2 linked regions of the Methanococcus vannielii SB genome follow. The protein of the gene in region 2 binds, or shares a complex with, the protein of the main gene of each other region. Links are inferred from orthologs where the notes say so. Each region holds a gene or a part of one and is shown on either strand. Other genes may lie near its edges.

The links.
Region 1: the proteins of wtpB (region 2) and wtpA are in contact, whole or in part, in a crystal structure (PDB 2ONK), measured with the Archaeoglobus fulgidus proteins. The link is inferred for Methanococcus vannielii SB from one-to-one orthologs. Residues at the interface, in WP_010877607.1 of Archaeoglobus fulgidus: Asp44, Pro45, Ala46, Leu107, Gly111, Ser112, Ser113, Lys123, Val125, Asp126, Tyr208, Tyr209, Leu216, Glu219, Arg220, Tyr221, Leu222, Ser223, Glu224, Gly225; in WP_010877608.1 of Archaeoglobus fulgidus: Arg75, Glu79, Leu80, Arg144, Ser202, Glu203, Arg204, Lys209, Met213, Ile214, Arg215, Leu224, Glu226, Ser227, Gly228, Glu229.

Annotation. Positions count from the first base shown.
Region 1 is NC_009634.1:967,665-973,501, reverse strand. Bases 2,004-4,828 are described here. They hold wtpA (tungstate ABC transporter substrate-binding protein WtpA), read left to right. Parts: upstream 2,004-2,832; coding sequence 2,833-3,825; downstream 3,826-4,828. Other genes in these bases: MEVAN_RS04850 (NAD(P)-binding protein), read right to left, coding at 3,850-4,828; MEVAN_RS04860 (hypothetical protein), read right to left, coding at 2,004-2,349. Outside these bases: more of MEVAN_RS04860, read right to left, coding at 1-2,003; more of MEVAN_RS04850, read right to left, coding at 4,829-5,049; MEVAN_RS04845 (proteasome-activating nucleotidase), read right to left, coding at 5,099-5,837. UniProt on the Methanocaldococcus jannaschii protein: Part of the ABC transporter complex WtpABC involved in molybdate/tungstate import. Binds tungstate and molybdate.
Region 2 is NC_009634.1:859,548-865,390, reverse strand. Bases 1,440-4,270 are described here. They hold wtpB (tungstate ABC transporter permease WtpB), read left to right. Parts: upstream 1,440-2,386; coding sequence 2,387-3,154; downstream 3,155-4,270. Other genes in these bases: MEVAN_RS04230 (site-2 protease family protein), read left to right, coding at 4,244-4,270; MEVAN_RS04235 (ATP-binding cassette domain-containing protein), read left to right, coding at 3,167-4,111; hypB (hydrogenase nickel incorporation protein HypB), read right to left, coding at 1,521-2,204; MEVAN_RS04250 (DUF2120 family protein), read left to right, coding at 1,440-1,461. Also shown: MEVAN_RS04255 (UPF0104 family protein), read left to right, coding at 1-1,022; more of MEVAN_RS04250, read left to right, coding at 1,042-1,439; more of MEVAN_RS04230, read left to right, coding at 4,271-4,843; MEVAN_RS04225 (segregation and condensation protein A), read left to right, coding at 4,862-5,530; thsA (thermosome subunit alpha), read left to right, coding at 5,680-5,843. UniProt on the Methanocaldococcus jannaschii protein: Part of the ABC transporter complex WtpABC involved in molybdate/tungstate import. Probably responsible for the translocation of the substrate across the membrane.

The DNA of each region.
Region 1 (5,837 bases), 110 kb from region 2 along the record:
AGTATCAGTTCTGTAATCTTGAGTTATAAGGTAATTTAATGAAGAATATATTTCTTTCCAGTTCTGTGTTTTAACGTCAATTTTTTTTGGTAATTCATCTTTTTTACTCTTAAGATATTCAATAAGTTCTTTTTTCTCAGCTAAAATTCTAACTGCACTGGAATTTTTCACATGCATTAATATTTCCATTGAAAGCTCCGTAATTTTATCATCTGCTTGAGGATATATTAAAAATTCATTTACTACCTTCATTATTTTAGAATTTAATGTAAATCCTTCAGAAATATAACTTAAAACTTCTTTTAATCTATAAATACGCCTTGGAATCATTAATTCTTTTAAATCAGAATAAATGGCTTTTTCCCTAATTTCTGGAACTTTTTCAAAATTATTACGCATTAAATCAATAATTTCTCTTGCAAGAGGGTATTTATTTTCTATTTTTTTTAAGTCTGAAAATATGTAAAAGTAATCCTCATTTACAGTATTACTTTTTAAAAACTCAAGTAACTTTAAAATATTTTCTTCATCATTTTCAGAAATAAAATGCCTTAATTTTAATTTTAAACGTAAAATTGCAGGTTTAGTCATCCCCTGTTCAGATACTGCTTTTTTTAAGATTTGGTATCTTTCATCAATACTATTTTTCTCATAATCAAGTAAATATTTTGAATCAGGGAATTTTTCAAGTGTATTTTTCGATATTTTTCGAACTGTTTGAAATTTATCTGTAATATACTTAGTAATAAGTTCTTTTTTTAATTTATTTTGTAATTCGTAATTTTCTAAAATTTCAGGATATTTTTTAATTAATTTATTATAAAATATAGAATAAAGAATTCTAACTTCAAAATGGAAGTCATCAAAATTTGGTAGTATTTCTAAAATAATTTTTTTTGAAATATCACTACGCCTATCAAGAATTATTAAAAGTGCCCAAATTCCAACTGTTCTAACAAGATAAGATTTGTCATTAAGTAATTTTTTAATAACGTTATAAGTAAAATTTGTATTTTTTGGAATTACGTATAATAAATTTCCAATCTTTATCCCGTAATTATATCTTTCAAACCAATCTTTTGATTTAAGGTATTTTTCAAAATCCTTAAATTGACTATATCTTATACCTTCGTCAAGATTTAAAAAGTCTTTTATTAATTCTTCATTAAAATAAGGATTCAATTCAACTTTAAAATTATCATATTCACCTATTGAACACAATACATTAATTGTAGTATAATAACAAATAGAATTATATTTCATTAACGCTTTTACATCTTTTGAATTCATTACTTCTTTAATTCTTAAATTTAACTCATTTTTCCCCATTAATGAAAAAAAATAAAGTGATTCAAGGCAATAGTAACTTGTAATGTAATTTTTAAACGTTAATGAGGTTATAATATTATTTTTAATAATTTTTGAAGCTTTAGATGTATCCACGTTAAAAATTGAAATTATTTTTGAATAACTAGAAAGCAAAACTGCATCATATATATCTTCTTTAGACAATTCTTCGATATTTTTAATAATTTCTAAACAATAATATTTTGAAAGTTCAATATCATTATTTAGTATTTCAACTAATATTTTTGAATTTTCTTTAAGAGTAATTGCAGAAATAAACCTTATTTTTTTATCTGGACTTTTAAGATTATTTAATAGTTTGATTGCATCTTCTTTATTTATTTTATTCTTTAAACTAAAAACTGCAAGGTTATTAAATGAATTTACGTCTAAAACAGTATATTCACAATTTAAATCTTCTAGTAAGAATTTTAAGTCTTTTAAAATTGATCTATCAATATTTTCAAATCCATCTATAATTCCTTGTGAGACTACTTTTAAAAGCTTGTATTTTGAGTTTATAGAAATCATTGAAAGTTCAAGAAGGGAATTTTTAAGATATTCTGGCGATGAAAGGGAAATGAATCCTAAACTAAGTAGTGAACGCATAGCTTCAAGGCCATTTTTTGAATATAGATTAGATGTGTTTTTAACAACAATATTATCGATTATTTTTGGGTCAAGGGATTCTATAATCTGTTCTGAAACTTCTTTTATGATATTATTTGAAAACTGTGCATTTATGTATATATAAACTAATAAATACTTTGTAATATTGGGATATTTTGAAAATACTAATTTTAGCGAGTTTAATAGGCTTAAACTAACAGCAATATTTTGGTCATTATTTAAGTAAATAATTTTTTGGAGAATATTTTTAATATCGATTTCCCCAAGGTAACTTACAATTTTTGAAGCTTCAACCCTTTCTTTATAATTATTTGAGCTAGCGTATTTATTAAATAATTCTAAAAGCTCTTTTGAGTCCATTTCTTTGTACATTTTTCCCCTTTAAATGACTAGTTAGTTATTTAGGCATTATTTAATTAATAATTAATAATTATATGTTTTTTATAAACCTTGAAAATTTTTTGATACCTTATTAATTTTACCGAAAAATTCCGATTTATCCGTACAAATTATTCATGAAATTTTTTTATTTTTCCAATTAAATTCTTAAAATTTTTTACCTACTTTTATTGTACGATTTTCATGAAATAATATCTTTTTTACTCTATATATCGATTATTATACATTTTAATCACATGTTAATTTAATGTTAAATACATAACAAATTAATTTGAATAAAAGCTAATTTTGAACGTAATATTATATACTTACTAAAATTTATTTTGAAATATGTTAAACTTTACTAAATTACTTTTAAATTCATAACGTAATTTATATATACCGTTTTTATGTAAAAGTTTAGTGTAATCTTTAAAAGGTGGTATATTGAATAGAAAACTCTTTTTAGCTTCGAGCATGATCGGATTACTTTTAGTCCTATCATTTAGTGGCTGTATTGATTTTGGATCTGAAGAAACAAAAGTATTGAAAATATTTCATGCTGGAAGTTTAGCAGTCCCATTTGAAGAATATGAAAAAATGTACGAAGAACAGAATAAAAATGTTGATGTTCAAAGGGAAGCTGCAGGTAGTGTTGCATGCGTTAGGAAAATAACTGATTTAAATAGAAATGCACATGTACTTGCATCTGCGGATTATAAAGTAATTCCTGAAATGATGATGCCAGAATATGCAGATTGGTATGTAATGGTCTCAAAAAATGAAATTGTTATTGCATATACTGAAATGAGTAAGTATAATAATGAAATTAATGGTGAAAACTGGTACGAAATTTTTAAAAGAGACGGTGTAAAATACGGATTTTCAAGTCCAAATGACGATCCTTGCGGGTACCGAACTCAAATGATAATCCAGTTGTCAGAACTTTACTATAATGATTCAACAATATATGACGAATTAATACTTGCTAATACTAACTTTAAAGTTGATGAAAATGACGATGGTACGTATCTTATAAGAAGTCCCAAGTCAATCACTGTAAATGAGGAACGGGTATTTTTAAGAAGTAAAGAAGTAGACCTCTTAGGCCCGCTTCAAGCTTACGCATATGATTACCTGTTTATATATAAGAGTGTAGCAGACCAGCACGGTTTAAAATACGTTGAATTACCAAATGAAATAAATTTAGGGGACTACAAAAGTGAAGAATTTTATTCGAAAGTAAGTATAACGTTAGAAGGCCAAAATGCGACTTACATGGCAACACCAATAGTTTACGGGTTAACGGTTCCTAAAAATGCAGAAGATAGGGATTTAGGAATTAGTTTTGTTAAACTTGTGCTAAACCATCCAGAAGTATTTGAAAATGCAGGACAACCTGCAATTAACCCTGCAATCGGGGTTGGAAATGTTCCAGATGAATTAAAATCCCTTGTAACAATGGGTTAAATATAAATTCTTTTAAATAATTTTTTAATTTATTTTGAAATTCACTGTTTTTATATGTTCAAGAACTTTTATTGCACTCATTGCAACCCCTTCAACTTCAATTCCACCAACCCCTTTTACCCCATCGCCAACTAGGAAAAAATTATCTTTGATTATCGGGTTTAAATCAGTCCCATTTGAAGCATGGTTTACTGGCCAACCATTGTTGTAACTTTGAATGGATAATATTTCGTAATCTTTATCAATAAAAAGATTTTCAATATCCTCTAAAACAATATCTATTTCAGATTTAGTGTTACTTTTAAGTTGTGTTGCATGGAGCATTATTAAGTTATGGCCCTCTTTTGCAAGACTTTTATCTACATTTGAAGGCTGGTTTAATCCATTTATTCGTTCTGAATCGGCGGTAAAAATTACGCTTGCGCCATTTACCATATTAGATTTAGTTGCTACATTTACTTTTATTCCTTTTGAAGGAACCGGCTTTTTTTGAATGAAATTAATATTTGACATTTTCTCAGTTTCAGTTGGAGAAGCATTACTAATAATTATATCAAACTCTTTAGAATCAATGTATCCTTTATTCTCTTCAATTTCTATTTTTGAAACTTCATGGTTTAACAGTATTTTACCATTATTTTTATTAATTATTTCAACTAAACTATCAATTACTCCTTTGCATCCCCCAATCGGAATTCCGGGGCCTCCAAATTTACTATGGAGCTTTTGTATCTCCAAAATTTCAGACATCGGCGTTTCATATGCATTTAAACTTAGTGCCCAGCCTGTAAATGAATTTCCAACTAAAAGTGCAGTTGGGCACCCTTCTAAGAACTCGCCAAACGATATATTTTTATCTACCCGTCCAAATTTTAAATTTGCAGCAAGTTTTAATGCGTTTAGTTTTTCTTTAGTAGTTACCGTCTTAAAAAGGTCTTTATAGATGTGATTTTTTCCATTTAATCTAAAATAACCTTCCGGTTCTGCATTTACTATTTTTACGTTACTTCCAATATTTTTTAAAGCTTGCGCAAGGTATCCGTCATTTCCATGGGGTATCATATGTAGGGCTCCAGTAGTTATCTGAAATCCTTTATAAGGGATATTTGTAAACCTTCCACCAATAAAAGGGAGACGTTCATAGATTGTAACATCGTGTGTTTTTGATAGTTCTGCCCCACACAAAAGCCCGCCAAGTCCCGCACCAATAATTCCGATTCTCATAAAAATCACTTAAAAACGTTAAAAAATATAGGATTTAAAAAAGTATTATTTAACCATACATCGTGGTTAAGTGGGCAATTCCTTCTTCGGATTTTTCTTTTTTACCTGTAACCTTTAAAAGCGCTTCTTTAAAGTCTTTTGTTGTTACGTATTCCCTTCCTTCCCGTATCGCAAACATACCTGCTTCAGTACATACTGCTTTAATGTCTGCACCGACCATATTTTCAGCCATTTTTGCAATTTCTCTTAAGTCAACGGATTTAATGTTCATTTTATCGGTGTGTATTTTGAATATTTCAAGTCTTCCATCTTCATCAGGAGCAGCTATTTCTATAATTCTATCAAATCTCCCAGGTCTAAGGATTGCAGGGTCTAAAATATCAGGCCTATTCGTTGCAGCAATTATTTTTACATCGCCTCTTGAATCAAAGCCATCCATTTCAGCAAGAAGCTGCATCAAGGTTCTTTGAACTTCCCTATCTCCGCCTGTTAAAGATTCCGTTCTTTTACTTGCAACTGCATCGATTTCATCAATAAAGATGATACAAGGTGACTTTTCTTTTGCAAGTTTGAATACGTCCCTTACAAGTTTTGCCCCTTCTCCAATGAACTTTTTAACAAGTTCTGAACCAACTACCCTTACAAATGAAGCATTGGTTTCACGAGCAACAGCTTTTGCAAGCAGTGTTTTTCCAGTTCCGGGTGGCCCATAAAGAAGCACCCCTTTTGGAGGAACAATTCCTACTTTTTCAAAAAGTTCTGGATTTTTAAGTGGAAGCTCAACTACT
Region 2 (5,843 bases):
TGAGCAAAATTAAGTCTAAATTTATAAAAAATGCCTTTTTTTACGGTATTGGAATCTCCATAATTTCATTTATAATTTACAAAATAGGAATCTTTGAAGTTTACAACGTCTTAAAGTCTGCAGATATAAAAATTTACCTGTTTGCAGTTTTAATATATCTTTTAACCCTTTTCGCAATTTCAGTTCGTTGGAATTATCTTTTGGGGCTAAATGGATATCATGCAGGATTTAAAAATCTGGTTCTTTTAATTACCATGGGACAATTTATAAATAACGTAACTCCATCAATGAAAGGTGGCAGTGAACCATTTCGTGCATATTATCTTTCAAAGCTTGAGAACATACCCTATCACGTTTCATTTTCGACAGTAGTTATAGAACGGCTTTTGGATAGTGTAGTATTTCTAATGCTCACGTTTTTTGTTATAATTTATTTTACAATAAAAGGAATGATTTACACAGGTTTTTTTATAATTGCATGGATATTAGTCGTTTTTGTTACTTTTGGAATACTATATATTGCAATGCATAAGAAGTTGGCATTTAAAATTACATTACGCATTGCAAAAATCGTTACAAAGTTTTCTTCAAAAAAGATAGATGAAAAAAAAATAAATGATACAATCAAAAAATTTCAAGAGAGTATGCTTTTTTTTAAAGAACGAAAAAAAGGAATGATAAATTCGTTAATGTTATCTATTATTTGGTGGTTTTTAGATATTTTAAGAATATATACACTTTTTATAGCCATAAATACAAATTTAAATTTTATTACTGTTTCATCAACATATCTTGTAGCACTGCTTGTTGGAGTTTTACCAACATTACCTGGGGGACTTGGAACAAGTGACACTGCAATGATTGCAATGTATTCATTTTTTAATATCCCCTATTCAAAAGCTGCTGCTGGAACGTTACTTGATAGATCTATATCGTATATTTTTGTTACAATTGTAGGTTCAGTTGCATTTAAAATAATAAAAAAGAAATCTAAAAATCAAAATTATGAAATAGAATGCTAGTTAGATTAAGGTGAAAAAAATGAACAACTTTAACATGATCATTGGTAGAATTGTGCGGTCAATTGAAGCATTTAAAGGCTCTAAGCCAGTAATAAATAAGGATGAAGTTCTTGCAGTAAGGAGTATATGTAAGGATAAAAAAATTGATGAATATCCTTCAATAAAAGAATATCTAATGGATAAATTAGTTGAAAACGATTTTGAAATTGTAAATGATGAGGAAATTTTAGAAATGGTTATACGGATAAACGAGGCACTTGGGACAAGTGATACATATACTGATGAATTTGCATTTGATGGCGTAAAAAGTACTTTTGAAGCTATGGGTTGTGTTTGTGACTATGCCGTTGGAAAAAAAGGAAGTACTTATGTTGGAATAAGTATGTGGTTTGAAAAGGAGCTAAAGGAACCAAAATTTGTGGAAGTAATTTGTGTATAACTTTGAAATAAATAAAAATAAATAAAATAATAAATGTAATAAGGCAATAATCCAAAAATTTATTTTTTATTTTTATTTGATTTAACTTCTTTAACCGTATTTTTAATAAATTCGACTACCTTTTCAAGTCCTTCTGTATTTTTTATGGAGGTAAGTAAAACTTCCATATCCTTATTAATGGTTTTTGCATCGTTGAACATCTTAACTGGGTCGGAACCAACGGCTTTTGCAATATCTATTTTATTGATTATTGTTAAATCCGCAGTTTTAAATATTTCAGGATGTTTTTCAACAGTATCGTCTCCTTCACTCACGCTTACTACTACCGTTCGTTTATGCGTTCCAAGGTCAAAATCTGTTGGGCATATTAAGTTTCCAACGTTTTCAATGAATATAATGTCTAAATTATCGAGGTCAAGGTCTAAATAGGAATGTCCAACTTGATGTGAATCAAGATGACACTCTTTTCCCGTATTTAATGGAATTACTTTTACACCGTGCCTTTCCATTCTTCCAGCATCGTACTTTGCAATGACATCTCCTGCAATACATGCAATTTTATATTCATCTTTTAATTCATTAATTAAAAATTCGATTAAAAGGGTTTTACCACTGCCGATTGCACCCATGAAGTCAAATGCTGCAATTCCATGGGAATTTAATAATTCTCGATTTTTATCCGCATGCTTTTTATTGGCTTTAAGGATATCTTTTCCGATATTAAGTACATCAACGAAATGCATATTTTGTCACCTAAATATACTAAACTTTCATCACTTTAAAATATATACCTGATTCTATCTTCTTTTATAAAAAATAGTACCATTTAAAAGTTAGTTCAGTACTGTGTTAATTATATTATGTTACCATTAGATTAATATATTAATTTTAACTATTTACTATTAAATATCGTCTGAGTGATACCTTGAATCAAGACAAAAGTTTTTTTACTGTATTTATCGTTTTATCAGCGCTTTTGTTGTTGTTCTTAGTTTTACCTCTTTTAAACATGATTTTAAATCCCGGAAATATCCAGAATGCAATTTTTGATTCTGAAGTAATCAATTCTCTTTTGATAAGTCTAAAAGCTGCTGGAACTGCAACCGTAATTGCATTATATATTGGGGTTCCAATTTCATACCTTCTTTCAAGGTACCATTTTTTTGGAAAAAATGTTGTAGAGGCAATTATTGATATTCCAATGGCAATACCTCACGCAGTAATCGGGATAATGATTTTGGCATTTTACTATGGTACTTCAATTGGCAGAGGATTTGAAAGCATTGGCTTTAAAATTGTTGATAATTTTTGGGGAATTGTTACAGTAATGCTTTATGTTGGCCTTCCTTACATGGTAAATAGTGCAAGGGATGGCTTTTTAATGGTTGATGAGGAACTAGAAAACGTTTCAAGGACACTTGGGGCATCTAGGGCAAAAACATTTTTTAAAATATCCCTTCCCTTAATTAAAAATAATATTGTTTCAGGAAGCATTCTTACATTTGCAAGAGGGATTAGTGAAGTAGGGGCAATACTAGTTATAGCTTACTTTCCAAAAACAGCGCCTGTACTAATTCTTGACCGGTTTAATCAGTATGGATTAACTGCATCAAAGCCTATTTCAGTTATAATGATAATTTTAAGCATACTTTTGTTCTCAGTATTTAGGCTTGTACGATATAAACAAAAGTAATTGGTGAAAATCATGCTAAAACTGGAAAACGTATCTAAATCATGGAAAGAATTTAAATTAAGTAATATAAGCCTTGAAATGGATAAAAATTACTGTATTTTACTTGGGCCAAGCGGTGCTGGAAAATCTGTTATAATACAATGTATTACTGGAATTATTAAACCTGATTCAGGAAAAATATATTTTAATGGTGAAGACATAACAAACTTACCTCCTGAAAGAAGAAATTTCGGTTATGTTCCCCAAAATTATGCCCTTTTTCCAAACATGAGTGTTTATAAAAATATTGCTTATGGAATGAAAATAAGGGGTAGATCTAAATTAGAAATCGATAAAAAAGTCTTAGACATTTCGGAATTTTTAGGTATAACTCGTATTTTGAATAGGAAACCTTTAACATTAAGTGGTGGCGAACAACAAAGAACCGCAATTGCAAGAGCTCTTGTACTTGACCCTAAAATTTTACTGCTCGATGAACCGACCGCTGCATTGGATACAAGTATTAAGGAAAACGTTATATCTGAACTAAAAAAAATTGGGGAAATAGTTCCAGTAGTTCATATTACACACGATTTTGTTGAAGCAAGGACGCTTGGAAACCAGATTGCGATACTAATAAATGGAGAATTAAATGATTTTGGAGATTCAGAAATATTTAAAACCCCAAAAAATGAAAAAATAGCGAAATTTTTAGGCTACAACCTCGTAAAAATTGAAAATAAAAATTATGCTGTAGCTCCTGAAGAAACTGTTGTTAAAAGGCCAAATGAAGTTCAAAATCCTATTGAACAACATTATTTTGGAAAAGTTGAATCTATTGTAGATTTTGGATATTATCGAAAATTAAATGTAAAAATTGATGAATATAGTGTAAAATGTATTACAAAAGGTACAAATAACTTGAAAATTGGGGAAGACGTAAAAGTTTTTTACAAGCGAAAAATATCTCTTAATTAACTTTATTTTATTAATATTTTTTATACTATTTTTTAAATTTACATCTTTAAATATTATTTAATACTTACTCAATATAATTTCAAAGCAAAAAATGTATAATACATGTTATTAAAGTATAATTGGTGAATAATTATGGGATACCGTGAAAACATATTTAGTTTTAACCACATTGAAATAAAAGACTTGATTATTTCTTCATTTTTAATCGCACTTGTATTTATCTGGCCAAGGGGATTTCCAACGTTAAATACTGGCTTTTTAGCTCAGTTCATAGCTACATTTTTTACAGTTGGACTTGCATTTATATTACACGAACTCGCCCATAGAACAGTTGCAAGAAAATTTGGAGCTTGGAGTGAATTTAGGGCATGGTATGAAGGACTTGCAATTGCAATAGTTTTAAAAATAATTTTGGGATTTACATTTATTGCACCTGGGGCAGTATATATTCATAAAGATTATTTAACAACAAAAGAAAACGCCCTTATTTCCTTAGCTGGACCTTTAACAAATGTAACACTTGCAATTTTATTTTTGATACTACCAATACCTCCAATAATTTTTTCAGGACATTATATCGATATTTCAGGATATGGGTACTATGTAAACATGTTTTTGGCATTTTTCAATATGCTTCCAATATATCCGTTTGACGGTTCAAAAGTAATCTCTTGGAATTTTTTAGTATGGCTTTTAATATTTATTCCCCTATTTGTACTGACGTTCTTCTAAAAAACATGGAATGATAAAATGGAATTTGACCTATGGGTTAGAATTATTAAAGAAAGTATCGAACAAAAGAATGTTGACCCTTGGAACGTCAACATCTCTGAGATAACGGATCAATACCTTGGAACCATAAGAGAACTTAGAAAATTTGATATACGGCTTTCTGCAGATGTCGTACTGGTTGCAGGGATTTTACTTCGTTTAAAATCGCAAGTACTTTATGGGGAGTGTGAAAATGCGTTTAAAGAGGAAGTTGAAGATAATTATGACGATGAAGAATATTTAGATGAAGAATATTTAGATGACCAAATAGTTGAACCTATTGAAAAAAAACAAAAAGAGCCAAAACTGGAAAATATGACCTTAGATGGCCTTATCAGTACCCTTAAAACTGAACTTAAAAAAATTAAGGAAATAAAACCCCGCAAAAAAAGAGAAATTGTACGGCCAACCGAATTATATAGGTTAGTTGAAGAAATGATTGAAGAAGACGATATTTCCGATCTAATGGAATTTATGATTTTGGAATTAAAAAAATCAGGCGGAAAATTTATATTTCAAAATAAATTTAAAACAAGGGATGAATTAATAAAAAATTTTCTACCTGTATTATATCTTGCAAATGATGGAAAAATTGATTTAGAGCAGGAAACTTTATTTGAAGAATTAAGCATCGAATTAAAAAAATAATATTTTTATTATACTTTTTTAAACTTATTAAGATTATTGCAAACCATATCAAAAAAATCAAATCGAAATAGTTATATATACCTTCATAGTCATATACATACCGAAGCAGTACATTTTAAAACCAAACATATTAAAAATGAGGTGTAGTTATGGCACAACCAGGAGTTTTACCTGAAAACATGAAAAGGTATATGGGAAGAGATGCTCAGAGAATGAACATTTTAGCAGGAAGGATTATCGCAGAAACCGTAAGATCAACACTCGGCCCAAAAGGAATGGACAAAATGTTAGTTGACGATTTAGGTGACGTTGT